Sporocytophaga myxococcoides DSM 11118: one gene and its partner. The protein of the gene in region 2 interacts with the protein of the main gene of each other region in a pairwise test. Links are inferred from orthologs where the notes say so. Each region holds a gene or a part of one and is shown on either strand. Other genes may lie near its edges.

Region 1 (11,895 bases), on a different replicon or contig from region 2:
AAAGTCAACCATGGTACTGTAGCCTATCTTGGGACTGAAAACTCCGCTCACTATATAGAAAGATCAGGACTAAAAACCTTACCAATCAGTCAGCTTGAGCTTGACAATATTTCAGAAGTCAATGCTCTTGTATTGCTTGATGATGAAGGATTTGACTGGAATAAGGATTTAAATAAAACTATAAACCTGCTTAGAAACAGGAATATACCTGTAATAGTAGCCAACACTGATACTACTTATCCAGTTTCACAATCACAGGTTGCTATTGCTATCGGTGGGGTTGCGGAATTAATTGAAAATGTTGTCGGAAAGAAATTTATAAGATTTGGTAAACCTGACTCACAGCTTTTTAACTTCGCATTTGAACATGCTTGTGCCAACTGCATTGTAGATAAAAATGATATATTGATGGTTGGTGATACCCTTCATACTGATATAATGGGTGGAAACAAATTTGGTTTCGATACTGCATTAATGCTCACGGGTATAACGCAGCCAGACATGGCAGAACAATATATCAGAAGTACTGGCATTATCCCAACATATATTTGCGAATCCGCCATTATCAAATAAAACATTTTTTATGATCAAAGGACTTTTTAGTATTAGTATTTTGCTTATTGCTCTTTTTCCGGGCGAAACAACCAATTAATTGCATATAAAATTGATCAGATCCCACCAACTAATACAATGGTGATCAACTGTGTTGTTAAGAATGGACCAAAAATTTCACCGACTTACGAGAAAGCTGTTTGTACAGAACTAGTAATTGGAGTACTTAAAAATTTCATAAAACTTACGGAAGAAGATAAAAAGAGAATTCGCATCATTACCGATGAAAACATTTATCAACTGAGATCAACAAATTCTCCCATCCCCAAAGGAGTTTATTACGCACTCACTAAAAATGGAAAGGGAATACCAATAAGCAAACTTGAGAATGTGCAACCAGGAGATTTCGTGCAGTTCTGGACACTAACCTGGGGACATTGCGGATTCGTTAAAAGTATTGACATTGCCAATAAAACGATGGAACTATATTCTTCCTTCCCTTCTACTTAATATTTAATGAATGTAAAAGTTTCTCTTATACATTTTTAAATAGGAGTTATTTTAGTATTTATCAAAGCTCTTCTGTTAAATGAACTTTCTATTGACTTAATAAAATCTTTTTTGCGCAATATTATTCAATCGATTGCTCTATCCCTTCATCCTTTAAAAGTTATTATAAAAATTCAGGAAGAGTAATCTGGATTACATTCTTCAATATAAGTTCATTAAGTGCTAAAAGAAAATTTGTCACTTTTGAACACGGATATACATAATTTGTTTTCAATTAGAAGCTTTATTTATACTTACTGTAAAAAAGTTGATCAATGATAAAATGGAACGAATAATTATTGGCAAGATTCATAAAGTCTGAAGTAAATTAGGAAAGGTAAGATCCTGGAATTTTCAGAAGCAAAGGACTTCCTTAAAAAAAAATAAAGTCTGGGTAGATGTTAATTTAATAAGGAAGAAAAAGAACTAACAGAGACTGCTAAAAGTAGAATTGGATGTCAAAGGAAAAAGAAATTACAAAAGCAGAAGATTTTTCTGACCATGAGGAGCAATCCAATGTTCAGAACGAAACGGATAATGAATCTGATATGATTCTGAAGGTTCCTTCTTTAAAAGCTGGGAGAGTCAACATGGATGCAGAAAATTTAAATTTTTCTATTTCTGTTAAAGCACAGCTTTCTAATTTCTCCAATATAGAAATCGGAACTGACATTCATATTGATAAAATAAAACTAGATATAGATTCGCTTGAGGCAGAAGCTCTTTTTACAGCAAAACTGAAAAAGATTGAAACTATTTTTATCAAAGCATTAGAATCACTAGATAAAAATCCAGATTTAAGAAATTGCAATAACCCAAAATCAGATAGAGAACAAGACGAAGATGGTGATCATTGAGTTTTTTTATTGAAGTGTTATGCTCATAAAACAATAAAGGCATGAAGGATACTAGAAAGAACGAGCAAGATTCTTCTGATATAAAGATATATGGGAAGGCAAAAATGAAACATGTGAATGTTATTAAATCAAGTGAGGTAGAGGTAAATCAATTCAGTAATGTTAAACATGATAAAATACATGAATATATTCGTATTAATGTTCCTTATGAAATGCAAGAAGGAGAAGAATATCATGATGCCATAGTTGCTTCCAAAAGAGGAGTGTCAATAAAAATATCAAATTAACATCTGGCTTTTAATTCAAAAGGGGACTTGATTTATTTCTATCAACAAGGTAAATAAGACAAATTTTTAAAATCCCTTTACTAAAATATAAATCACCCCAAATAACATAAAAAAATGCCTGATGTTTCCACCAGGCATCTCAGTATATTAAAAAGTAACCCTAAAAATTCAGATTAAGCAGCTTTTAGCTTCAATTTTTTAATCAACTCCTGCATGGTTGCATTGAACTTTCTGTCAGTGTCCATTAAGTCGTTTACTGAAGTTAAAGCATGTATTACGGTACTGTGGTCTCTGTTCCCAAAATGGAAACCAATTGATTTCAAAGAAAGGTTAGTGTATTCTTTTGCAAAATACATAGCAACCTGTCTTGCAATCACGATCTCTCTCTTTCTTGTTTTAGCTTTAAGAGAATCAACAGTCACGTTGAAGAATTCGGCAACAAACTTCTGGATATAATCTATACCCACTTCCGATTCTATGTTTTGAACAATGCTCTGCAATGTCTGCTTTGCAAGTTCAAGATCAATTTCTTTCTGAGTTAATGAAGATTGTGCAATCAAAGAGATTAATACACCTTCTAACTCTCTTACGTTGGTATCTATGCTATAAGCAAGATATTCAACAACACTGTCAGAGATTTCTACACCTTCTGACTGCATTTTTTTGCGAATGATCGCAATTCTTGTTTCAAAATCTGGTTGCTGCAAATCTGCAGTCAAACCCCATTTGAATCTGGATAATAATCTTTCCTGTAATCCTTTCAAATCTTTTGGCGGGCAGTCGCTCGTCATTATGATTTGTTTACCTGATTGGTGCAGGTGATTAAAGATATGGAAGAATATCTCCTGAGTTTTTTCTTTACCAGACAGGAATTGTACATCGTCTATAACTAGTACATCTACCTGAAGATAGAAATTTGCAAACTCCTGGGTATTGTTGTTTTTAATTGCATCAAGGAATTGATTCGTAAATTTTTCCGATGACACATAAAGAACAAATTTGTCAGGACTGTTTTGTTTAATTCTGTTTCCTATTGCCTGAACAAGGTGGGTTTTACCTAAACCTACACCTCCATAAATCATCAATGGGTTGAAAGATGTTACTCCCGGTTTGTTAGCGACAGCATAACCGGCCGAACGCGCAAGTCTGTTACAATCTCCTTCAATGAACGTGTCAAAAGTATAGTTTACATTTAACTGCGAGCTGAAAGAAAATTTATCCAGCCCTTTTAAATCAAACGGACTCTTAACAGTCTGAGGAGCGTTATAATTTACAAATTTTGCATTACCATTCGGTTTTCCCTGAACTTGGTTCACAAAAGTTTTGGATTGCTCTGATTCTTTTTCCATCATCAGAGAGTATTCCAATCTTCCGTCAGCGCCCAATTCAGTGTCTATCGCTCTCCTTAAAACCTGAACATAATGCTCTTCAAGCCATTCATAAAAAAACTGGCTAGGAACCTGAATCGTCAAAACGTCATTCTGCAACATTACTGGGACTATAGGTTCGAACCAAGTTTTGAAACTTTGCTCGCCTACACTCTCCTTAATGATACGGAGACAGTTGTTCCACACTGCTTTACAGTCTTTTACAATTAGCATAATTAAAGGGTTTTTGAAAAAATCGTCCTCCTTGATTTTGGAGGGGAGACAAATTTGTAAAAAAAATAATTAACAAAAAAATGAAATGGGGACTTGACTTTTTCATATCCTTCAGGGCTTGTAAATTACGAAATAAGCCCTTGAATATTCTTAAAATAAAACAATAAATTCTTCTAAATATACAACAAACATAATGTTACTACATGTAAATTTAGCCACAAAAAACTAATGATTTTGTAATCTTTTTCTCCCTTAGTTGATTTTTTTAATAGCTTTAAAAAAAAGTTTCCGTGGAACATTCATCAACTCCAAATACCCCTTTCGAAAACACAGATAAAGAACTGTGGTTCAGCAAAATAAAAGAAGAATTAAAGCTTCAAAAACTTGATTCTTTGGCGTGGAACGTAGGGCAAAAAATAAATATAGAACCATTTTATACCAAAGCAGATTTAAGCCGTATAAACGTGTCATATTTTGACAAAAATTTTGGCAAATGGAAAGCTGTCTATAAAATCAATTTTTCGGACTTAAATTCACTAAAAAAAGAAATTGAAAAATCAAAAAAATTCAATGCAGATCATATAGAAATTTTAATCAGAAATAGTCAAAATTTTAGTTTGACTTCTGTGAAAGATTTACTAAAAGACTTTTCATATACCATTGAAATTTTTGAGGCCGATAAAAATGATATTTTGGGAAATATCGCACCTGGTAGTTTTTTAAATCTCAATTCCGACACTTATTTAAAAGAAAAGGATGATTTCATTAATAATGTGTCAACAGTTCTATCTAAAAAAGGCTCAACCAGTTCAATTTTAGGAATATACGAATCAAATGAGGATCCTGGGACTGAATTGGCTTATGCAATAGCCAAAGCTGTTGAATATTTCGATCTTCTTACTGAAAATGGAATCTCCCCAGAAATCGTTTTATCAAATATTCATTTTCATACATCCATTGGCGAAAACTTTATAATAGAAATTGCTAAACTAAGAGCTTTCCGATCACTTTGGGACAAGTTAAAAGCACTTCTTCTTCCTGGAAATTCAATTTATACAACCTTTCATTCAGAACTGATTCCTTTAACGTCGGCTGTTAAAAATGAAAATGATGAAATGATTATCGATACTATTCAGTTTATGGCGGCAATTTTGGGTAATTCTGATTTTATTAAAATAAATAGCAGGACATCGTCTCCCTATCCTTTAGCAGAGGAGTTCTATCAAAGAGTGCGCTTAAACATTGCACATATATTAAGAGAAGAATCTTTTATGGATAAAGTAATGGATCCTTTAGCTGGTTCTTATTTAATAGAAACCATTACTTCAAAAATCAGTGAAGTAGCTTGGGAAAAATTTAAAGCTATTGAAGAAGCAGGCGGTTATTCAGAGGCGAAACGTAAGAAGGCAGTCAATTAATTTATGAAACCAGACTTTTCAAAAATACAATATCATCAACTCCCTGATCCATCTCATAATGGTACACAGGAGAAAAGCACATGGATAACGTCAGAACAGATTCCCGTTAAAAGTTTGTTCACCTCTAAAGATAGTGAAAGCTTTATCTTTGACGACTTTCCTGCAGGAAGCCCGCCATTCTTGAGAGGTCCATATGCAAGTATGTACCTTGGTAAACCCTGGACTATCCGTCAATATGCAGGCTTTTCCACTGCAGAAGAATCCAATGCATTTTACAGAAGGAATCTTGCTGGAGGACAAAAAGGATTATCTGTAGCCTTCGATCTTCCGACACACAGAGGATATGACTCCGATCATTCAAGAGTTACAGGAGATGTAGGTAAGGCCGGAGTAGCTGTTGATTCAGTAGAAGACATGAAAATTCTTTTCGAAGGAATTCCATTGGATCAGATGTCAGTTTCTATGACAATGAATGGAGCAGTCATTCCTATCCTAGCTTTCTATATAGTTGCTGCGGAAGAACAAGGTGTGTCTCCAATGAAGCTTAGCGGTACTATTCAAAATGATATATTAAAGGAGTTCATGGTAAGGAACACTTATATATATCCTCCCCTTCCTTCAATGAAAATCATAGGAGACATATTTGAATATACTTCCCGTCATATGCCTAAGTTCAATTCCATTAGCATAAGCGGTTATCATATGCAGGAAGCTGGAGCCACTGCAGATATTGAGCTTGCTTATACGTTGGCAGATGGATTGGAATATGTTCGCACCGGATTGAAAGCAGGTATCGACATTGATGACTTTGCTCCAAGGCTTTCTTTCTTTTGGGGAATAGGAATGAACTTCTTTATGGAAATCGCCAAGATGCGAGCTGGCAGATATCTCTGGGCTAAAATGCTGAAAGAGTTTAATCCCAAAAATGAAAAGTCTCTTGCATTAAGAACACATTGCCAAACGTCCGGATGGAGCTTGACAAGACAAGATCCTTTTAATAATATCACCAGAACCTGCATTGAAGCTATGGCTGCTGTGATTGGTCACACACAATCTTTGCATACTAATGCACTTGATGAAGCACTTGCTCTGCCTACTGACTTTTCGGCTAAAATAGCACGTGATACTCAACTATATATCCAAAAGCATACAGATCTTTGTAAATACATAGATCCATTCGGTGGTTCTTACTATGTAGAATATCTTACGAATGAGCTTATAGTTAAAGCTGAAAAACTCATCAGCGAAATCGAGGCTCATGGAGGAATGGCAAAATCGATAGAAGCTGGAATTCCACAAAGCAGAATAGATCAGGCTGCTGCAAGAAAACAGGCACGTATTGATTCAGGTCAGGATGTAATAGTGGGAGTTAATAAATATAATGTAGAAGAAGAAGGTAAACTTGAGCTTCTCGAAGTAGACAACACACAGGTAAGAGAAAAACAAATTGAACAACTTGAAAGAATAAAAACTCAGCGGGATGAAAAAGAAGTAACCCTTGCTTTAGATGCCATTACCAATTGTGCTCAGGCAGGGAAAGGTAACCTTCTGGAACTGGCTATAGATGCGGCAAGGAAAAGAGCCACATTGGGAGAAATATCAATGGCGATGGAAAAAGTTTTTGGAAGACATAAAGCTATGACTAGAACTACTTCAGGAATTTATGGCAGAGAATCTTCTGACAAAGGAAACATAGACAAAGCGCGTGCGCTTTCTGATCAATTTGCTGCAATGGATGGAAGAAGGCCAAGGATCATTATAGGAAAACTTGGGCAAGATGGTCACGACCGTGGAGCAAAAGTAATAGCTACTGCCTTTGCTGACCTGGGTTTTGATGTTGACCTTGCTCCTTTATTTCAGACTCCGGAAGAACTGGCAAGAATGGGAGCTGAAAGTGACGTACATATAATAGGTGTATCAAGTCTTGCAGGTGGCCATAAAACACTCATCCCTGAATTAATCGAAGCACTGAAAAAAATAGGAAGAGATGATATAGTGGTTGTTGCCGGAGGAATTATTCCTCCTAAAGACTACGACTTTCTATATGAAAAAGGAGTATCAGGAATCTTTGGACCAGGGACGGTTATTGCTGTTGCAGCGCAGGATATACTTAAAAAACTTATCGAATCTAACCTTTAAACTCACGGGTTATATTTCTTCTTTTATAAGTATCAGGGATGCTCTTATTTTCAAAAAAATACTTAAAGGTAATTAAAGCGTCCTCACAAGTTAGTACCTCATCATCGTGGACGCTAAGATTTCCTATACTGCAAACAATGGACTTCCAAACAGTTTTAAGTGCACTTTTCACCTCTCCTTTTCCTAATACATAATGCTTAAAGCCTTTTTCCTTGACATCTCTATACTCAACAACCAATTCAGCAGGACCACCTGCGCATTGAATATAACTTCCGGAATCTGCTTCAAGAATAAAATAAGCTCTAGATACAGGATCAATTTGTTTTAGCAAATGTTCTACTTCAGTCCATTTTATGTCTTGAATATTCAACCTCTCATTCAAATGATCATACATAAAGTTCATAAGCCTATATTTCGTAACTCAATAGCAATAGCCTTGATAAAATATTCTTCGAATTAATGCTACGATCTGCTTTGAAATTCAATACCAAAAATTATCTATTATAAATTAAAAAATAGTAATTCCCCAGCCAATAATCCGGGGAATTACTATAAGTAAAAATTATTTTACCAATTCAAGAGTTCCAAACAAGCCAGCGTCAATCCAGCCTCTGTTTTTATCTTCTCCTGGTATTTCCATTGATCCAACAAAATTCTCTCTGCCACCTGTTGTATCGTTGTCGTTATAAGAAACCGCAAATCCTAATTTCTTTCCTTCTGAAAGTTTTACAGGAACGTTGTTTTCTCCGTCTTTGTAAGTATCCTTAAATACTTTCATTCCAACTTCCCATGTATAAACGTTTCCATTCTTAATCCTCTTTGTTTCTACATCTTTATTATACAAATGTGGTTTCTGGTCTGGACCAATATCTACTGCATCATAATCCAGTGTTATATGATAGGCAAAAGCATTGTGATTAAACTGATGATTTCCTCCTGATTTGTCTTCATCAATAAACAACTCCAGACAATCATCTTCCCACCAATCGTTGAATGGATCAGGTCTCTGGTCATTCAGAATCTCGTCTGTTATTTCAACCAAATAAAAGATTTTGTCTTCATTCCAAAGAATTTTATATCTGCCAGAAAAATCTTCCGGAGTGTAATCTCCTCCAAGCCATTTATATTTTAGAGGAGCCCATGTCGCTTTCTCCCAGCTCTTTTCATCTCCTTTACCATCTATTACTATATCTTCTGAAGCTTTGTGAGCAGTGTAATTCCCATCGCCAACACTATCTGCTGTGACTGAACCACTCTTTTCTTCTGAATTAGCACTTGATTCAGGCTTTGTGCAAGAGAATAAAAACACCAGCACCTGAACCCAACAAAATAATTTTAGTTTTTGCATGAATATTAAGTTTGTTTAAAAAGATTTTGATTCTTACCCTATACAGAAACAAATATAAAAAAAATTAAATGCTGGCAATGTTCCTTTGGTTGCTTACTTCATAAAAGAAATCAATACTTTCAGGAAAAACTACAATCCACTAATCCCCTTGTAATATTAAAAGGTATAAATGAAAACAGGCAGACTTTGCAGCCTGCCTGTCATATCTAATTATATCTTTTATAAAAATTACTTTTTATTATAAAATGACTGGATGAATTCATCACTGATAGCTGTGCATGAAAAACCTCCGTCATGAAATAGATTTTGCATAGTAACTTTTTTTGTAAGATCTGAGAATAGCGTGATTACATAATCAGCACACTCTTCGGCAGAAGCATTTCCAAGAGGAGATAATTTTTCTGCAAAGTCTACAAATACGTCAAAACCTGAGATTCCTTTACCTGCAGTTGTCATAGTAGGAGACTGAGACACTGTGTTTACTCTGATTTTCTTAGGTCCAAGTCTTAGGCCATAACTTCTTGCGATAGATTCTAATGCAGCTTTTGCTTCGGCCATGTCATTGTATCCCGGAACAGCCTTCTGTGCAGCGATATAACTAAGAGCTACAATTGAAGCACCTTCATTTAAAGCATCCTTTTTCTCAGCAATTTGCATGATTTTGTGAAAAGAAAGAGCTGAAATATCGATAGTTTTTAGAAACCATTCATAGTTAAGATCTCCATAGTCCTTGCCTTTACGAACGTTTGGACTCATACCTATAGAGTGAAGGATAAAATCTACCTTACCACCTAAAGCTTCAAGAGATTTAGTGAAAAGGTTTTCAAGATCTTCCAGAGAAGTAGCGTCAGCTGGAATTACCACAGCGCTACATTTTTCAGCTAGTTTATTGATCTCTCCCATTCTCATTGCAATTGGGGCATTGGTTAAAGTGAATGAAGCTCCTTCTTCATGTGCTTTTTCAGCAACTTTCCATGCAATGGAATTACTATCGAGTGCTCCGAATATGATTCCCTTTTTACCTTTTAAGAGATTGTAAGCCATTTTTTCTTTGTTTTATTAAAAATCAACTCGCAAAAATATTATTCTCCATGATTCATTCAAAAATTCCAGGATAAAATATCTTCCTTTCCTTTCTTTATTCGTTGATTTCCAATAACTCTTTCGCATTCTTCATTGCTGTTTCAGATGGTTTCTCCCCTCCTATCATCTGTGCAATTTCCTTTACACGATCCTCTTTAGTCAATTCCTTTATTTTACTAACTGATCTTTTACTTGAATGATCTTTATATACAAAGTAATGTGCAGATCCTTGTGCAGCAATCTGAGGTAAATGGGTAATGGCTATCACCTGATGGTTTTTAGACATTTGCTTCATCATCTTTCCAACCTTAAATGCTACCTCTCCGGAAATACCGGTATCGATTTCGTCAAATACTATGGTTGGCAATGATGATTTATCTGCAAGCATGTATTTGATACATAACATAAGCCTTGAAAATTCTCCACCTGAGGCTGCATTTTTAAGTTCTTCAGGTGCGATACCCTTATTCGCACTGAACAAGAAATTGATTTTATCAATACCTAAAGGACCAAGCTCAGTGGTATCCGAATGAATATGCATAGTAGCATTTGGCATTCCCACCTCTTTAAGCAATAATTCCAATTCCTTCTTAATGCCTGGTATTACTTTAGTTCTCTGATTGCTTAGTTTAACTGCTTTTTCCCTCAAGCTCTTTTCCAGTTTTAATAATGCAGCTTTTAATGTTTCAATCTTCTCAAAAAGATCTGAATTAGCACCCGCTTTATTTTCAAGGTCTTCCTGAATTGCTATAAGTTCTTCTATAGTATTTACATGATGCTTCTTTTGAAGCTTGTAAATTAAACTGAGACGTTCCCTTTTCTCTTCAATTTTTTCCGGTGAATAATCGATCTGTTGTTCAGCTTCTTCAAGCTCTCCATTGATATCTTTTAACTCTATTACAATGCTTTGGAAACGTTCACGCAGTTTTTCGTAAGATGGAGAATACTTAACAATACCATCAAACAATTTATTAACCGTCTGTAAAACAGCAATACTTGCCTGATCAGATTCAGAAAGAATACTAACCATCTGATTAAGCTTACTTTTAATTTCTTCTGAATTTTCAAGCAGCTTAAGATCTTCTTCCAGTTTTTCCTGCTCACCACTTTGTAAATCGGCCTCTTCCAATTCACTCAAAAGAAAAGTATTAAAATCCTGTTGCTTTGAAGATTCTTCTGCCTGCCTTGTAACTTCAACAAGTTCGGCTTCTTTATCCTTAAATTCTTTATAAAGCTTTTTATACTCTGTCAGCAAATTTTTATTTCCTGCAAAGGCGTCAACAATTCCAATCTGAAATGAAGAGGCTCCCAGCATGAGTGTTTCGTGCTGACTATGTACGTCCATAAGTCTTTGTCCCAGCTTTTTGAGAAAATCAAGATTTACAGGAGTATCGTTTACAAAAGCTCTGGATTTGCCACTGGGAGCTATTTCTCGTCTGACCAGACATAGTGTTTCATAATCAAGATCCTCCTCTTTGAAAAGATCCTCAATCTCATATCCTGAAATATCAAAAGCACCTTCAATGATGCATTTTTCTTCTTCATTGAAAAGTACTTTAACATCTGCCCTGTTACCAAGCAACAAACCAAGTGCACCCAGCATAATTGACTTTCCTGCTCCTGTTTCACCTGTTACAATATTTAACTCCGATGATGGTTGCAGTTCCAGCTCGCTGATCAGGACATAGTTCCTGATTAAAAGATTTTTAAGCATAATTAAAAGGAGGCTGTATAATCGTAAATTATTTCACGAATGTTCTTAAAATCAATGGGGTGCAAATCCAATCTGGTGTCCTTAAGCAAAAGCTTTTGATCATCAGCCGAAACAAGACTCCCAAAAAGAGTTGTCTGATCATGCATGATGACATTGATTTCTTTCGAAACAACAGTGGATATTTTGGAAGGAATGTCCTTTGCAGGTATGCGGATAAGCCTTTTTCCCATTTTCATTAAATTATATGCTAATTTAATAAAAATAGATAGAGTGAAGAATGATCAGAGCTTAAGAAGCCGATTATATTTATCTGAATTTAGCGGATCCATCTGCCTCAGAGTATTTAC
Region 2 (17,463 bases):
ATCCTGGTGCTGCGTTCCCATTTGTCAGACATACTGCCAGATGCGTCCAGTATGAATAGTATACGGGTAACAGGGGGAGTTTTTTCTACTTTGGTCTGACAAAAAGTTTGCTGAACGTAAAGTAGAAATACGACTAGCGAATAGATGTAATTTTTATACTTCACCTTTTATCTAAATAAAAAAGGAGCAGTTTTCTACTCCTTTCTTAAAAACCCTATAAAAGGCTCATTGTTTATTTTAATATCTGTTCAGTATGGTTTTCTGTCGTCACCTTGGTGATAATTTCTTCAATTACACCATTTTCGTCTATTATAAAAGTAGTCCTGACAGTGCCCATATAAGTTTTACCAAAATTGGTTTTTTCTTGCCATACTCCATATTGTTCATTGATGATTTTATCCGGATCCGCAATCAATGTAAATGGCAAATTGTATTTCTTAATAAACTTCTGATGCGATTTTTCATCATCACTGCTTACACCTAGTACCACGTAATTGGCTTTCAGCAGCGCTTCATAATTATCTCTCAGGTTGCAAGCCTGAGCTGTGCAACCAGGCGTATCATCCTTAGGGTAAAAATAAAGAACAACTTTCTTCCCTTTATAATCAGATAGCTTCACTACTTTTCCATCCTGATCTTTGCCTTCGAATAGGGGAGCTTTGTCTCCAGTATTTAATGTCATAAAAGTTTGATAAGTTTTTGAAGCATCAATATCTTAAAACTAATACCCTAAATCAAGGAATATTGGTCGAAAATGTACTGATGTTTCCTGCCTGATCTTTTACTTCTAATTTAAATGCCCCTTTGAGCGGAACGGTTTTATCATATCGTTCAGACCACAATAAATTTCTCTTGTGATCATAGTTCATCAGAATCCATTCTCCGTTTAATGTAGCCCTAAACGATTCGATTCCCGATTTATAATCCCCGATTGAAAACTTTATACAATTCCCTGATACCCCCAAACTTTTAATAGTTGGCTTGATTGAATCTTCTACAATTACAAACTTTCCAAAGCTTTTGGTTTTAAAAGCAATAGTGTTTTCATTCCAGCATCCTTTTTCATGCTGTTGGCCGCGCATCTTGTTTTTTATATTTACATAAGAACACCCTCTGTCTATTGCTTCTGGGTGGGCTGCTTCATATGCAACATCTATACCGTTGAAAAGAGGTGTAGAATAATGTCCGAGTATAAATGATTCTTTACCCTCAAAAGTTGTATCAATATTAGTTTGCAGATAAAGTGTGTCGAAAATGGCATCAGCAGGAATTTTTACAGTCATATTACCTTTTCTGATAGTCTTTTCCTGTCCTGGTGGAATGCAAGCAATAAAATTAAAATTGAGATTTTTATTATCTAAAATTACTGAATCAGGCAGACCTTTTCTTAAATCATACAGATAAATAGCCTGTCCGCTTTTAAAGTAATCCGGAGTAAGGGTGAATAATCCCTTTGAGGTATAAAGCTTAGCAGATGCATTATTGCTTGCTTTACCTCTTATTTTTAAGACATTTTCCGAAACTTCAAAATCACAGGTTGCTTTTGAATTTGGAACAATTGTTCCTTTGGTAGGCTCAGCTGATTGAATATTGAATGCAAGTTTTGAAATGTTATCATAACTGTCTTCAATTTCAATTTCTATTTTATGGTTCTGACCATCTGAAAGATTGAGAAGACCTTTACCAAGACTTCTGTTGTAAGTACTAAGCTTATCGCCATCGCTGATATAACATTTCTGAAATTTAACACCTCTTTCAAGAAGAGCTTCATAGTCCATGTGAACATTGATATATCTGTTTTCATGAAAACCGAAAGTAGACAGATCATGGTCAAATATTATTTTACCGTCAGCGTATACTCTGATGTATTTAACACCATAGGAGTTCGCTGTTCCATTCATTTTGTCAAATACTTTAACCTGAAGACCCACATTGCCCCAGGCGTTTATTTTTGAAGGAATTGTATAATTAGTCCCAACTTTTGTCGCTTTAAATTCAAACCTCCCGAATTCCTGGTTTACTCTTGATTTGTCATCAGTGGCAACGAGCGCTATTTTATCAAAAGAAGGAGCTATGTTGTCTTTCAATTCTGTGAACTTAAAATCTAAAGGGTTGAGAAGATTTTCCTTAACATCTCTGATTTCATAGTGGAGATGAGGACCTCCTGAACTACCTGAATTTCCTGATAAAGCAATGATTTCCCCCTTTTTAATAGGAAGTTTACCTTCTGTCGGATTAAAGTCTACTTCAAATTGCTGATTCTCATATTGATACTGGCGCACAAAGTCTCCGATTTCCTTATTAAACTTATCCAAATGTGCATAAACAGTAACCAGACCATTAGGGTGAGTGATATAGACGGTATTTCCATATCCGAAAGAAGAGACTTTTAATCTGGACACATATCCATCGGCAGATGCATAAACAGGAAGCCCGATTCTCATATCAGTCTTTACATCAAGTCCACCATGAAAGTGGTTAGGACGTAATTCCCCCATATTTCCGGCAAGAAAATTTTGTTGGCCGGGTTTTATCGGAAACAGAAAGTAGCCGACAGGAACTTGGGTTTGGGAAAAAGAGGTAAGAGGTAAAATAACCAATAAGTATTTTATCAGCTTATTTAACTTCGAAATCAATAAATTTTTCATTTTCAATAAAGCCTTCTAATCTGTCGCCAATCTTAACAGGACCAACTCCTGCAGGAGTACCGGTATAGATAATATCTCCCTGTTTTAAAGTTATGAATTTTGATATATAACTGATGATTGCATCAAAATTATGTATCATTTGTCCGGAATTTCCAGACTGTTTTAGTTCTCCATTTTGTACTAATGAAAAGCTGAGATTATTCAGATCTTTAAAATTTGTTTTCTGAACAAATTCAGAGATGGGAGCGCTTCCATTAAAACCTTTGGCAAGAGTCCATGGAAGGCCTCCAGCCTTAGCTTTATCCTGAATATCTCTGGCTGTAAAGTCAATGCCAAGACCAATTTCCTGATAATACTTGTGAGCAAACTTCTCTTCAATATTCTTTCCTTCTTTTGAAATCTTAATTACTAACTCAACTTCAAAATGGATGTTATTGCTGAAGTCAGGATAATAGAATGGCGAATTATTTCGGAGTAATGCAGTATCGGGCTTTAAAAATATTACAGGCGCTTCAGGCTGCTCATTTTTTAGTTCCTTAATATGATCTGCATAGTTTCTCCCTATTGCAAGAATTTTCATATAAAATTTTGGCGCAAAAATAGCATAAAATCTCAATGCAAGTGTGTTGAAAACAATACTTTTCCCTAAATGGTTTCTAATATAGGACCAAAATGAAGATGAGATTGATGAAGATGTTGAACAAAGGGAAGTTGATACTATTGTCATTGGCCATTGCCATAGGCTGCAGCAAGGTTCCTGTGACAGGAAGGAAACAATTGGATATTGTTCCTAATTCGCAAGTGCTCGCCCTTGCAAAGTCTGAGTACAATGAGTTTTTAAAAACTAATAAGGTCGTTAATAATACCTCTCAGGCAGAGGAGGTAGAAAAGGTAGGACGGAATATTGCGAATGCTGTAGAGGCTTATCTGAAGAAAGAAAAGCAGACAAAACTGCTTGAAGGTTATAATTGGCAGTTTAATTTGGTGGAAGATCCACAAATCAACGCCTGGTGTATGCCTGGAGGTAAGGTTGTAGTTTTTACTGGTATTATGCCCATCACTCAATCTGAAGCCGGACTTGCGACAGTTATGGGGCATGAGATCGCACACGCTGTTGCAAGGCATGGTAATGAAAGGATGAGCCAAGGGTTAACTGCTCAACTTGGAGGTGTTGCATTGGATGTTGCTTTGAGTAGTAAGCCAGATCAAACCAGGAATTTGTTTATGGCAGCTTATGGAGTTGGAGCGAATGTAGGAATCTTACTTCCCTACAGCCGATTGCAGGAATCAGAAGCTGACCGTATAGGATTGATATTTATGTCAATGGCTGGATATGATCCAGCAGAAGCTATAAACTTTTGGGAAAGGATGGAAAAAGCTAGTCAGGGAGGGGAACCACCGGAATTTCTTTCTACTCACCCAAGTCATAAGACCAGAATTGAAGAACTGAAAAAACAACTTCCTGAAGCGCTTAAATATTATAACCAAGCAGTTAGTAAAAGATAGACTGAATTAATGCCAAAAGCTTCCGTATGGAAGCTTTGGCATTAATTTTAGATTAAATATTTTATTGTTTTAGGTTACAAGCCTTGCAAAAATATACTTTTAGTTCTTCTTCTTTAAAAAGCATAAAGTTAACTTTGTCATAACCGAAAAGGCTGCAGAACCTTTGTGAGTTCATGTCTTTTGCTTTAAGAAAGTAAGATTCAAATTCCTTTTTTTCAAAAAGATCAGGTCTTGTAATTGATATAGCCAGAAAGTTAAATAGCATATCTTCTGAATATTCACCTTTTTGCATAATTGGGAATAAAATTTCAAGTGCCCAGGCTGCACGGCCGTTTTCTGCAAAAAACTTTGCTACAGTAAGCAAATCATCAGAACTTAACTCAGTTGTTTTATAGTATTTTTTAACCAGGTTAATGGCGTCGTCTCTATATTTGAATTTCTTATTGGTAAGAAAATAAGGAGAAATAAGAATTTGAAAGTTGAGGTATAATTTATTGACCAACTTCTTATCAATTTTAGTATTGTAGAGGGCTTTTATATTTTTCATAAAGCCTTCAGGTGACTGAAGATAAGCTGAATCTGCAGCCCAGGCTTTTAAAGAGAGATCGCAGATATTGTATTTGATAAATACATTAGTAGGGTCCAATGCAGAAGTCTGATTTAACTCACCTATATAATCAAATTTTTGACCAAGTTCCTGCCTGAATAGAATCTGGTTGTTGATCAATTGGGCAAATTCTTTTGTCTTAGGAGGATTTAATGAAGTTAATAAATCTGCTGAAAGCTCTTTATTACTAATAGCATCAAATATAGCTGTCTGGAGTGTTGTGGCTACTGCAACATCTTTTTTAGCTAATGCATTCTGGTAATGAATAGCCAGGGAATCTTTATTTCTTGTCAGATCTATCCGTTCAACGATTTTAAGAAACAGAATAGCCTTGCGTTCTCTTGCAAGAAGAAATTCCATAGCTTTGGAAAGACTATCTTTCTGAAGTGCTTCTTTTATCTTTTCTTTACTTAATGTAGTAAGGTAATTGAACGGGGTATTTTTAACATCACGGTAAAACTGGTCCCAGTTTTCCTGAGCTTTTATGACTTTTTTTATGGTATCATTGAGCTGAAAGGACTGCAATACCTGGATGATGCTTTCAGCCCTGCTTTTCTGTAATTCCTGATTTCTTTCAGTGCTACCTTCAATAGATGAATAGGCAAGAACAACAACCTCAGTTATATTATATTTATTTAAATTGAGAGAGTCATAAAATGGTCGGATATCATTTTCTGAATAAACAGACTTGTCTTTCTCAAATGGTATAGTAAATTTTAAATTCTTCTTTTTGGTGATCTCTGATTTTAAAAGGGTATCAACAAAAACCTCGGTAGAAATAATAGATCTGCTGGAAGGAAGCTTGGGATAATCCACGTAATAAGTACACAGGTGATTGTCTTTAATGACTATCAGGTTGCACACATATTCATCGTTCTTTAGTTCCCCTGGAATATCACCAAGGTATGCATACAAGGCATTTGAGGAAGCTTTAGAGTTGGATTTTAAAAGTTCTTTTAACGTAACCGGAACAAGCATGATGCCATCGAAAGCAAAGGATCTGTGTACAATATTTCCGCTTGAGCAAGGGAATTGGCTTCTGAGAACTATATCTACAGAAAAGGAAAATTCACCTTCCGTTTCAGGAAATGTTTTGTTGAAAAGCCCCAGATCACTAAAGGAATAATAAACCTTTCCATTTTCTACGATTATCTTATTCTCTATGTAATCCGGAATTTTATTAAAATCTCCTACACATTTTCCGCATACAACTTCATTAGAAGGCTCTATGCCGAAAGCATTTTCAATATTTATTTTTTTAGAAGGATAAAAGATCTTTTTGTCTTTGGTCTTTATTGACGATGGAAAATTATATGCCATAGGTCCAAAGACCTGAGCTATATAAATACATTTCTTTTCAGGAATAATTCCTATTCCTATTCCTGTGGCAGAAAATTCACGGTTTAAAACGTTCACCGAATTACTGGATGTATTCAGACTAGACCGTACAAAGGCAAATGCAGCGCTTTCGTAGGTGTTTATTTTCATCGGTTCCTTTTCTTTATAAACAGTAAAAGGCCGGTCTGTGTAAATGACATCAACGTTTTCAGCTACTTTCTCATGAGTGCCTTTATAACTTTCAACCCTTTGTTCTACTGTTGCCATAGCAGGATTGTCCTGATTATGAACAAGGTTGTCTACTTTTTTGATGTATTTCGCCTGATTAATGGCAGCAGCTGTTAATATCGAGTCTTTGACAAAAGGGGAGAGGCCAAGAGAATCACGTACCTCATTGAGTTTAAGGTAGATTTTCTGGGTAAGAAGTTTATCGTCAAAATTATTAAAATCAATCGGTGTTTGAGCAAATAGTCCTCTGAAAGAAAGTAATAATATTAAAAATGAAAAAGTGATCAGTCTCATATTTTACCTCAAACCTTATATGCTTTTACTAAACTTTGTGATTAAATTTTCTAAGTTTTATTTCTGTAAGTTTCTTCTTGGTGCTTAAAGCAAAGTCGCCTTTCATCATCCAATCATAGTATGAAGGGTCTTTTTGCAAGACATCTGTAACCTTCATGTTCTTATATTTCCCAAAGTTAAATACTTCCTCACCTTTGTCATTAAGAACCATTCGACCGGCAAGATCTACAAATTGAGAAGCTGTCAGGTCATGCAGTGCATTCATGTCGTTTTTAACAGGAATGAATTCTTTGCCATCACCATCTTTAATTGTGCAGCCTTCATATTTTAAAATCTGAGCTTTAAGTACTTCGAAAGTGGCAATTGTATCGGCTTCAGCACTATGAGCACCTTCAAGATCTTTATTGCAATAGTACTTATATGCGGCAGAAAGGTTACGTGGTTCCATTAAATGATAGATTCTTTGTGCATCTACCATCTTTCTATTGGTAATATCGAAATCAACCCCAGCTCTTAAAAACTCCTCTACAAGAACAGGAACATCAAAACGAAGGATATTAAACCCGGCAAGGTCACAGCCCTGAAGCATTGAGGCAAACTGAGCCGCTACACTTTTAAAGGTAGGTTTATCTTTTACATCTTCATCATATATACCATGAATGAGGCTGGATTCCAGAGGTATAGGTATTGTGGGGTTTATTCTGGTGGTTTTAATGATCTGCTCATTATTAGGCATTACCTTTAGTACTGATATTTCGACTATTCTGTCGTTGGTAATGTTTGTACCTGTTGTTTCAAGGTCAAAAAAAGCGAGAGGTTTTTTTAGATTTAGCCCCATTGATGTTTTACTGAAAATTGATAACTGGTTCTGATTTTCCACAGTGAAAACTGAAGTTAATGATTCCTCTTTCAGTAAATAACCATGTTAAATATTTGACTAAAATAATAAAGCAATTGAAAGTTTCCAATTGCTTTATTATTAAAATTATTGCTTTACTATCTCTTTGGCTAGTTTCTTCAGATCAAAGCCTCCAAAGTTTCCTGAGCTCATTAGTAAGAGGTTTTTACCTTTCCAATTGGTGTTTAAGATAAATTCCTTTAATGATTGATTTTCAGTGAATACTTTTAACTTTTCATTATTAAAAGCTTTAATTACATCTTCAGGTGAAATTGGATCAAGCTTTTTATGTTCAAGTGTTTGAGGATTAAAGTATACAACAGGTAAGTCCGCCGACTTAAATGTGTCTTTGTATTGTCCTAAAAACTCCTTGTTTAAGGAACTGAAAGTATGCAATTCTAGAATAGCTACCAGTTCGTTATCAGGGAATTGCTTTTTCACAGCTGCAGTTGAAGCCTTTAGCTTGGACGGTGCATGAGCAAAGTCTTTAAATACAGTAGTATCATTTGTTTTTTCAAGCACTTCCAATCTGTCTGCTGCCCCTTTAAAACTTTGAATAGCTTCATAGAACATATCGTCTGTTATTCCAAGTTTAGAAAGCACTGTTTTCGCTCCACTTAGATTGCGCATGTTATGCTTTCCGAAAACCTGCACCGGAATTTTTTTATTATGATCCAGCAAATAAGTCTGACCATTGATAATATCATGCTTATGAGCAGTATATGCTATTCCTTGAACGTCTTCTCTTTCTTTTCTGCAGATTACAGAAACAAGATCGTCATTCTCACAGAAAATCAATGTAGCCCCTTTAGGAGATGAATTAGCAAAAAGATCAAACTGCTTAACATATTCATCATATGTAGGATATACGTTAATGTGGTCCCACGCTATTCCGCTCATTAAGCCTATATGATGATGGTAATGAAGGAATTTAGGAGTTTTATCAATTGATGAAGATAAATACTCGTCACCTTCAATAATAATAATAGGAGCGTCATCAGTTAATTTTACCATCAGATCAAATCCTTCAATCTGAGCTCCAACCAGATAGTCGAACTTCCTGTTGAAGTGTTTCAGAACGTGAAGAATTATGGAAGTAATGGTGGTTTTACCATGGCTTCCTGCTATCACTATTCTCTGTTTGTCTATCGACTGCTGGTAAACATATTCAGGATAGGAATAGATTTTTAATCCAAGTTCCTGAGCTTTTATTAATTCGGGATTGTCCTTGCTTGCATGCATGCCAAGAATGACAGCATCTAATTCAGTAGAAATTTTTTCAGGAAACCAGCCAATTTTTTCAGGAAGTATTCCTGCTTTTTCAAGTCTGGTTCTGGAAGGTTCAAAAATTTCATCATCTGATCCTGTTACTATTAAACCTTTTTGATGCAAAGCGAGGGCGAGATTATGCATTGCGCTGCCTCCGATTGCAATAAAATGGACTTTTTGCCTTTTGGGGTTCATCAATTCCTGTTTTGGGACTGCAAAATTAAAATAAATTAAGAGAGCAACAAACTGTTCTACGGAATATGACTTTTCCTGTGAATAACTATGAGGATAATTTAATGGAAAATAAAATTGCTCTAGCCCTGAAGTTTTACTGACTTATTATATTTTTGTTGACAATATGGATTCAGAAAAATCGGTAAGAAAACCTTCAGGTAAGAGTAAATTAACACAAACTGGTCTTATTCAGTCATTAGGGAAGATGCCTCCTCAGGCATCAGAACTCGAACAGGCTGTTTTAGGGGCGTTAATGATTGAAAAGGAAGCCTTAACCATTGTAATAGATATTTTAAAGCCAGAAAGCTTTTACCACGAAAAACATCAGAAAATATATGCCTGTATATTGGAACTTTTTGATGAATCTGAACCGGTTGATATTTTAACAGTTACCCAAAAGCTTAGAACCAAGGGGGAACTGGAATTTGCAGGTGGAGCATATTATGTAACTGAACTAACTACGCGGGTCAGTTCTGCTGCCAATATTGAAACCCATGCCCGTATCATTTCTGAACAGGCTATAAAAAGAGAGCTTATTTCCATAGCTTCTGAAATACAAAGAGAAGCTTTTGAAGATACTACAGACGTTTTTGAATTACTGAATAGAACAGAACAGGCTCTTTATCAGGTTTCTGAAGCTAATATCAGGAAAAACTATGCTGAAATGAGGGCTATTTTGAGAGAAGCCCTAGATGAGCTTGTTTCAAGAAGAAATCAGGAAAATGCACTTACCGGAGTACCAAGTGGATTTACAGATCTTGACAGAATTACATCAGGTTGGCAAAAAAGTGACCTTATCATCCTGGCTGCCCGTCCTGGTATGGGTAAAACGGCATTCGTAGTATCAGCAATGAGAAATGCTGCAGTTGATTTTAAGAAGGGGGTTGCAATTTTTTCTCTTGAGATGTCTGCTGTTCAGTTGGTTAATAGGTTGATTTCTGCTGAAGCAGAGCTAGATAGCGAAAAAATTAAAAAGGGAAATCTGGAAGAATATGAGTGGCAGCAGTTGCATCATAAAATCAGAAAATTGGATTCTGCCCCTATATTTATAGATGATACTCCAGGTCTTTCAATCAGAGAGCTTCGTACTAAATGTCGAAGGTTGAAAGCAAAGAACGATATCCAAATGGTTATCATAGACTACCTTCAGCTTATGACCGCTGAGGGCGGAAAAGGCGGGCCGGGAAACAGGGAGCAGGAAATTTCGCAGATATCTAGGGCTTTGAAAAACCTTGCAAAAGAAATAAGTGTACCTGTAATTGCACTTTCTCAGCTAAGCCGGGCCGTGGAAACCAGAGGGGGAGATAAGAAGCCTCAGCTATCAGACTTAAGGGAATCCGGAGCTATTGAGCAGGATGCTGATATGGTGGTATTCCTTTATCGTCCTGAATACTATAAGATTGATGAGGATGAGATGGGTAATTCATTAAAAGGTATGGGAGAGGTAATTATCGCCAAGCACAGAAACGGTAGTCTTGATAGTGTTTTTCTTAAGTTTATTGGGAAATACACCAAATTTGCCGATCTTGAAAAATCGTCATTCGGAGGCGGAGGTGGCGGAGGTTCCAGTCCTATTGAAGATAATTACAATCCTAATAACTTTGATGCCGGAGGAGCGAAGACTTTCAGTAGTAAAATTAATGACTTCGGAAAACAAAACAGCCAGGAAGGTGGTAATGACGATGATTCGGTTCCTTTTTAAATAATAATACAAGGTCCATGAAATTTATATCCCATCAGGAAATAAACCCCGTCATTTGTGGATATTACATTCACCCGTTGGACCTTCAAATTCCAAAAGATAAAGAGTTGTTTGTTAAAATTATTAAATGTCTCTTCAAGCCGGGCGATGAAATTTATTTCATCGCATATGGAAGAGAAAATAAGGATTTTGACTTTGATTTAATTCGGGAGCAATTCTACGAATTTGGAGATATTAAAGAAGTGGAGCTGGAAAGGGTGGACGATATAGCTTGTTTGTGCAGGATTCCTTATGAAAAAGAAAGGCATCGTTTAATTTTTGCGCTTTGGTCATTTTTTAAATCACTTCGTTTTTTTAATCCATTGCCAGATCTGGATTGGAATACATTTTCCTCTTATGACTGCAATTTATTTGAATCAGATCCTGAAGGTAGAAAAATGTTTGCTTTTAACTTTATGAATTATCTTTGCATTAAAGGCTCGGGTGGCGAAAGTTTGATGATCAATTATAAAAAGGAATATGCTCTTCCTGATATCCATCAATTAATAGGAATTTGAATTTACGATACTTACAATAGCCTTCATTAATTTACTTTAGAATTTGGTTATCTTAGCCAATATTATAAATTTAATATTTTTCATTTTCTGAATCATGTACTCAAACAAGGAACTTTCACAAAAACTTAAAGCCAATCTTCCTCGGACGAATTTTATTGACACATTGAAGATTGCCTATAGGCCATACATCTGTCCTTTCGATGAATTATTAATGTTAATTGAAAAAGATAAGAAAGTCTTTGATATAGGATGTGGATCAGGAATGTTTTTGACCCTTGTAGCTGAATATAATAGTCCTTCAAAAATTGGGGGAATCGAAATTGCTGAAGGGTTAGTCAAAAACGCTATTGATCTTTTAAAGCCCTATAAAGTGCCATTCTTTATAAGTAAATTCGATGGAATAAACTTACCGGAAGAGATTAGGGAGTATGATTATATATTTTTGATTGATGTATTTCATCATGTACCAAAGGCAAACCAGAGGGAGTTTGTGAAAAGGATTTATAATATGATGAAGCCAGGAGCTAAACTTATTTTCAAAGATATTGATGCTTCAAAAAAAGTTCTGGTTTTGTTTAATAAACTTCATGATCTGGTTCTTTCAAAGGAAATTGGAAATGAGATAGGAGCTGCTGAAGCCAAAAGCCTTCTTGAAACTAATGGATTTAAAATCAAAAGCTCGAAATATATTAGAACATTGTGGTATCCTCACTATTTAATCATTTCCGAAAAATAAACCGTTTCTTTATAAGATTTCAATTTAAGGCATTGCTACTCCTTCTTTGTATAAGAAGAAATCTGTTGCATAAGATAAGAATAGAGTTCCTTTATTTCTGAAGGTGCATCCTTGCTGCCGCTTCCCCATACATATCTGTATGTTTTGCCATCTTTCTCAATTTCTACAAAATGAAAAAGATTTCCAGGTTTATTATATTTTAATGATTCAACCTTTACTTTTTTAAGCTCTTTATTAATACTCTTAATATCATTTTTATTCAGTGTCCCGATTTTTTCCTGAGACTTACTCTCATGAAAGCCTTCTGTGGAGTAGATTTCACCATCTTCAGTAAAGCCATAAGTTTTTTCCATACCAGTAAATCCGCCGCCACTGCCAAATTCCACTGAGTTATACATTAGCTTTTTTGAACCTGAACAGGCAAATGAGCAAAGTAAAAGCGAGGAAATTATAATTCTGGTAAATGTCATAACTAACAATCGATTTTTAAAAATTTAAAATTCTGGTTAAAAATAAAAAATGCCTGATTAAACAGGCATTAAAATTACTTATATTTTTTCTTGAATTGCTTTTCTTGTTTAGCGAGCTTACTTTTTTTCTTTTCAAGCTTTATTTGTTCGCTATACATTTCATCCTGGTTTCTTAGTTTTTTACGCTCTCTTTTCAGTTTCTTAACTTCTTTTCCAGGACCAGCAAGGCTGATGTGATTGTCAGCAGCCATAAGTGAAGATGCAGAAGATAGAGAAATCATTGCAGCTGCCGCCATTACAAACAGTTTTTTCATAGCTTTTAATTTTTGATGAATAATCATTAATTGTTGGATACTAGACTAAACCGGCAATCAAAAAAAATAGTTCATCTCTGAAATTTCTGTTGGCAGGTTACTCTTTTGTTCGGTGATATTTTTATCTATCTTTGCAGAATATTCGGGGTGTAGCGCAGCCTGGTAGCGTACTTGTATGGGGTGCAAGGGGTCGTGGGTTCAAATCCCGCCACCCCGACGAATAACCACCTGAATAAGGTGGTTTACTTTTTTTATAGAAATTAGGGAGGTGTGTCTGCCCAATTGGAAATATTTTAATGGACTGGGAGGACTTGATTTTTCAATGTTAAGAAATGCTTCAAAAATGAAGAAATCATAATTGTTATATATACTTTAATGAAACCTTTATATTAAAAAAACATGAAAAACTTCCTTGTATTACTCGTATTGTCTTTAAGTTTCACCTCATGCAAAAAGGATAAGTCTGATTCTGTACCTCAACCTCAAGTTACCTATGAAGAACTTCTTGCTGGCAAAGTCCATAATTATTGGGATATTTCAAAAATAACTGTGGATGGTCAAGAAGATGATGTTAACTGGGCATGTATGAAAGACAATGTTTGGGTATTCAATAGAAATGCGGAGTTTTTGGAACTGTGTATAGGCCTTAAATGTGAATCTCTCGAACTTCCTAGCTATAGAGGGGCATGGAATTTTAGTTCTGATAAAAAAGTTCTTAATGTAACAGAAGATAATTGGAGTTATAGTTACAAATTAATAAAGTTAACTGATTCGGAATTGATAGTTTCTTATTATGACGACGACAAGCACTTGATAGAATTTACATTAAACAAGATTGAATCACAAAGTAATTAATATATAATCACAGAAAATTATTCTTATAGTTATAATTAATAAAATTTACTGATTCTGAATTGATATTTTCTTATTATGTGGATCAGACTTTGGTAGAAATTACGTTTGAAAAGAAAGAATAAAAAAAAAACAATATTTTCACCGAATCAAATTTCTCCCGACACGAATATTATTGAGGTGAGCCGGTCATTTTAGTCCGGCTATTTTTTTAATCTTCTGAAATTTCATCCAGAAACTGATTGTACGCAGATCTCAATTCCTGATTAGCTTTCATATCTTTTGCTTTGAGGGTAATTTCCAAACCTTTTTTATAAACCTCTTCAGCCTTTTCAAGTTGTCCTAATTTAAAGAATAGGTTTGCCGCATGATAATAAGTGCCTGTGTAATCTTCATAATTATTCAGAAGAATGGAAAAATAATCCACTGATTTTTGAACATCACTTTTGAGGTACTCTGTCGCTAATGCATATATGGTAAATGGATCGTTTGGGTCTTCCTTATAATATTGCAAGAGTAATTCAAGTCTTGAATTATTCATTAATTTTTATTTTTATTAGTGAAATATGTAACTTCATCGCAAATTTATAGTTTATTAGAAGGAATTAAACATATTTTTATGAAGATATTAGTTTGTATCAGTAACGTTCCGGACACCACCTCCAAAATCTCATTCACAGATAACAATACAAAATTAAATACTTCCGGTATCCAATTTATAATTGGACCATATGATGAATATGCGCTTTCAAGAGCTATTGAGCTGAAGGAAGCTGCCGGAGGAACTGTTACAGTATTGAATGTTGGTGAAGCCGATACAGAGCCTACTATAAGAAAAGCTTTGGCAATAGGAGCAGACGATGCCATCAGGATTAATGCATTTCCTAAAGATGCATTCTATGTTGCAAGTCAGATAGCTGCAGTTGCTAAATCTGAAAATTACGATTTAATACTGATGGGCAGAGAATCTATTGATTATAACAGTGGTCTTGTTCACGGTATCGTAGGAGAGTTGCTTGGAATTCCTTCTGTATCTCCAGTTATGAAGCTGGACATAGAAGGTGGAAAGGCTGTAATGTCCAGGGAAATTGAAGGGGGAAAAGAAATTGTTGAAGCCTCTCTTCCTTTGGTTGCTGGTTGCCAGGAGCCTATCGCAGAATGGAAAATTCCAAATATGAGAGGTATTATGTCTGCAAGAACGAAACCATTGAAAGTTGTTGAACCTGCTGATATAACTGATAACATAAAGTTGCTGAATTATGAATTGCCCGCTCCTAAAGGTGCTTGCAAAATGATTGATGCATCAACTCCTGAAAAGCTTTTTGATTTGCTAAAAAACGAAGCGAAAGTTCTTTAATTAATTAATCTAATTTTTAAATCATTAACTAAATTTATATATGTCAGTTTTAGTTTTTGTAGAAGGTGCTGGTGGAGAGATAAAAAAATCTTCTCTTGAGGCTGTAGGTTACGCTTCGGCGCTTGCCAAAAAAATCAATACTCAGGCTGTTGCATTAGTCATTGGAAAATATTCCGATGATCAAATAAATTCTCTGGGTAAATACGGTGCATCAAAGGTATTATCTTGTAAAAACGATAAGCTTTCTCAGCCCTTACCAATGCCTTATGCTTCTGTCATAGCTGAAGCAGCAAAAAAGGAAAATGCTGATACGATCATCCTTTCAAGATCTTCTGTAGTAGATGCTATTGCTTCGAGGTTAGCGCTCAAGCTTGGAGCAGGGATTGTAACTAATGTAGTTGATCTTCCTGACCTTTCTTCCGGATTTAAAGTTAAAAAATCTATTTATACAGGTAAAGCATTTGCTTTCTATGATTTAACATCACCTAAGAAAGTAATAACCATATCGAAAAACGCATTTTCAGCAGTAGAGGGCAATGGCTCTGCTACAGTTGAGGCTTTTGATCCTCAATTATCTGATAGCGATTATAAAGTACAGATTAAGGAAACTCAAAAGGCAACCGGTGATGTTTTATTAACTGAAGCTGATATAGTTGTATCCGGTGGCAGAGGCTTGAAAGGTCCTGAAAACTGGAATCTGGTAATAGACCTTGCAAAAGCTTTGGGAGCGGCAACAGGCTGTTCTAAACCAGTATCTGATCTTGATTGGAGACCTCACCATGAACATGTTGGTCAAACAGGTGTAAAGGTAAGTCCAAATTTGTATATTGCATTAGGAATCTCGGGAGCAATTCAGCATCTTGCAGGTGTGAATTCCTCAAAAGTGATCGTCGTGGTTAACAAAGATCCTGAAGCGCCGTTTTTTAAAGCAGCAGATTATGGTATTGTTGGCGATGTTTTCGAGGTAGTGCCTAAATTAATTGAAGCTGCCAAGGCATTAAAATAAAAAAAAGTGGATAAGATCAAGTTAGAAATATTAGGTCTCTCTTCGAGCCAGTCTCAATCTGGCTCTTTTGCATTAGTATTAGGTGAAGAAAGTGGTAACAGACGGTTACCTATTATAATCGGTATGTTTGAAGCACAAGCGATCGCCATAGAAATCGAAAAAATTGTGCCCAACAGACCAATGACGCATGATCTCTTTAAATCGTTTGCGCTCGGATTCAATTTCACAGTTGATGAAATTGTAATCTCAGATTTAAAAGAAGGGGTTTTCTTTGCTAAAATAGTTTGTACGGATGGTATTAAATCAATTGAGATAGATGCCAGACCTTCTGATGCTATTGCCATAGGCTTACGATTCGAAGTTCCTATCTATACTTATGAAAATATTCTTTCGGAAGCTGGTATCGTGCTAAGCGATCTTAGCGAAGAAGAAGCTGGTGTAAAACCTGAAAAAGAAAAGAAGGAAGAAACCAAAAAAGCAGAACCGAAAAACCTTTCTGATCAAATCAAAGATACCTCATCTGATCAACTAAAGGTTATGCTTGACGAGGCTTTAATGAAAGAAGATTACGAAAAAGCAGCTCGCATTCGAGACGAGTTAAATAAAAGAAATTAACAAGAACCGGAGAAGCCCTCCGGTTTTTTATTTTTAAATGTTCGATATCATTAAAATTTTCATATCATATTAGGCCTTAATACTAGCCTTATTTTTTAATCCTAATTTTTCTTAGAGGAAGTCCTCTGCTTGATTTTGTAATATCACTTCCCTTACGACAAAGGACCTTCAATTTAACTTTAAATCATTTTTTAGATTATAGCTTCTTGTTTTAATAAACAGCTAATGAAAGTTGTGGGTAACTTGATTCGATTTTAGCCCCTTTGATCTAAATTTTAGATCTCAGTAAAATATCCTAATATATCTTTGTATAATTATAAATTGTTTACTTTCCACTATTCAATTTGGTAGTATTAAACATGATAGATAATATGAAATCAACTCTACAAAAACTTCTGCTTATCTTTTTCCTTGTTGTGTTGTCTTCCAATTATTGTTTTTCTCAACATAAAGAAGAGGAAAATGAAGAAATGCCTGAATATATGGAAATGCGAAAACCTAATTTCCATAAAATACAAAAAAGAGCTAATCGATATTTCAGACGCAAGAAGCTCAGAGAAATAGATGATGAATTTTCCAGAGATTCATTTGCTTCCGAAAATGTAGTGGGAGGAAGGGAAGAAGACAACGAATACCATAGATATAAAAGATGGGAATGGTTTTGGAGAGATAGAGTTAATCCGGATGGCAGTTTTCCTGATCCTTTAAAAGCATTTGAAGTATACAAACAGATGCAAATTCATAAGCGTTCAAAGAATGCGACCGCCCAGTGGACAAGCATTGGTATGAAAACTAATAGCGGAGGCTACTGGGGCTTAGGACAGGCAAGGTC

Evidence for each region.
Region 1: the proteins of dnaB (region 2) and dnaA interact in binary tests that used the Escherichia coli proteins (3 or more experiments, as listed by UniProt). The link is inferred for Sporocytophaga myxococcoides DSM 11118 from one-to-one orthologs.

The regions. Positions count from the first base shown.
Region 1 is NZ_AUFX01000006.1:104,152-116,046, forward strand. Bases 1,633-4,499 are described here. They hold dnaA (chromosomal replication initiator protein DnaA), read right to left. Parts: upstream 3,847-4,499; coding sequence 2,419-3,846; downstream 1,633-2,418. Other genes in these bases: K350_RS0108985 (hypothetical protein), read left to right, coding at 1,633-1,958; K350_RS0108990 (hypothetical protein), read left to right, coding at 2,000-2,245; K350_RS0109000 (methylmalonyl-CoA mutase family protein), read left to right, coding at 4,137-4,499. Also shown: K350_RS0108975 (TIGR01459 family HAD-type hydrolase), read left to right, coding at 1-573; K350_RS0108980 (hypothetical protein), read left to right, coding at 691-1,062; more of K350_RS0108985, read left to right, coding at 1,557-1,632; more of K350_RS0109000, read left to right, coding at 4,500-5,264; scpA (methylmalonyl-CoA mutase), read left to right, coding at 5,268-7,403; K350_RS0109010 (hypothetical protein), read right to left, coding at 7,393-7,806; K350_RS0109015 (sugar-binding protein), read right to left, coding at 7,966-8,751; K350_RS0109020 (enoyl-ACP reductase FabI), read right to left, coding at 8,980-9,795; DNA repair protein RecN, read right to left, coding at 9,890-11,548; K350_RS0109030 (hypothetical protein), read right to left, coding at 11,551-11,778; type IX secretion system protein PorD, read right to left, coding at 11,830-11,895. UniProt on the Escherichia coli protein: Plays an essential in the initiation and regulation of chromosomal replication. Binds in an ATP-dependent fashion to the origin of replication (oriC) to initiate formation of the DNA replication initiation complex once per cell cycle.
Region 2 is NZ_KE384561.1:149,125-166,587, reverse strand. Bases 8,601-11,435 are described here. They hold dnaB (replicative DNA helicase), read left to right. Parts: upstream 8,601-9,146; coding sequence 9,147-10,724; downstream 10,725-11,435. Other genes in these bases: K350_RS0124680 (class I SAM-dependent methyltransferase), read left to right, coding at 11,376-11,435; K350_RS0124685 (hypothetical protein), read left to right, coding at 10,742-11,281; K350_RS0124695 (UDP-N-acetylmuramate--L-alanine ligase), read right to left, coding at 8,601-8,983. Also shown: K350_RS0124730 (vWA domain-containing protein), read right to left, coding at 1-164; bcp (thioredoxin-dependent thiol peroxidase), read right to left, coding at 233-682; K350_RS0124720 (M23 family metallopeptidase), read right to left, coding at 735-2,648; K350_RS0124715 (fumarylacetoacetate hydrolase family protein), read right to left, coding at 2,617-3,228; K350_RS0124710 (M48 family metallopeptidase), read left to right, coding at 3,321-4,154; K350_RS0124705 (CAP domain-containing protein), read right to left, coding at 4,216-6,621; K350_RS0124700 (3'-5' exonuclease), read right to left, coding at 6,650-7,459; more of K350_RS0124695, read right to left, coding at 7,607-8,600; more of K350_RS0124680, read left to right, coding at 11,436-12,017; K350_RS0124675 (hypothetical protein), read right to left, coding at 12,053-12,415; K350_RS0124670 (hypothetical protein), read right to left, coding at 12,562-12,801; K350_RS0124660 (lipocalin family protein), read left to right, coding at 13,201-13,656; K350_RS0124655 (tetratricopeptide repeat protein), read right to left, coding at 13,865-14,194; K350_RS0124650 (electron transfer flavoprotein subunit beta/FixA family protein), read left to right, coding at 14,273-15,010; K350_RS0124645 (electron transfer flavoprotein subunit alpha/FixB family protein), read left to right, coding at 15,051-16,016; K350_RS0124640 (bifunctional nuclease family protein), read left to right, coding at 16,023-16,631; K350_RS0124635 (PA14 domain-containing protein), read left to right, coding at 17,003-17,463. UniProt on the Escherichia coli protein: The main replicative DNA helicase, it participates in initiation and elongation during chromosome replication. Travels ahead of the DNA replisome, separating dsDNA into templates for DNA synthesis.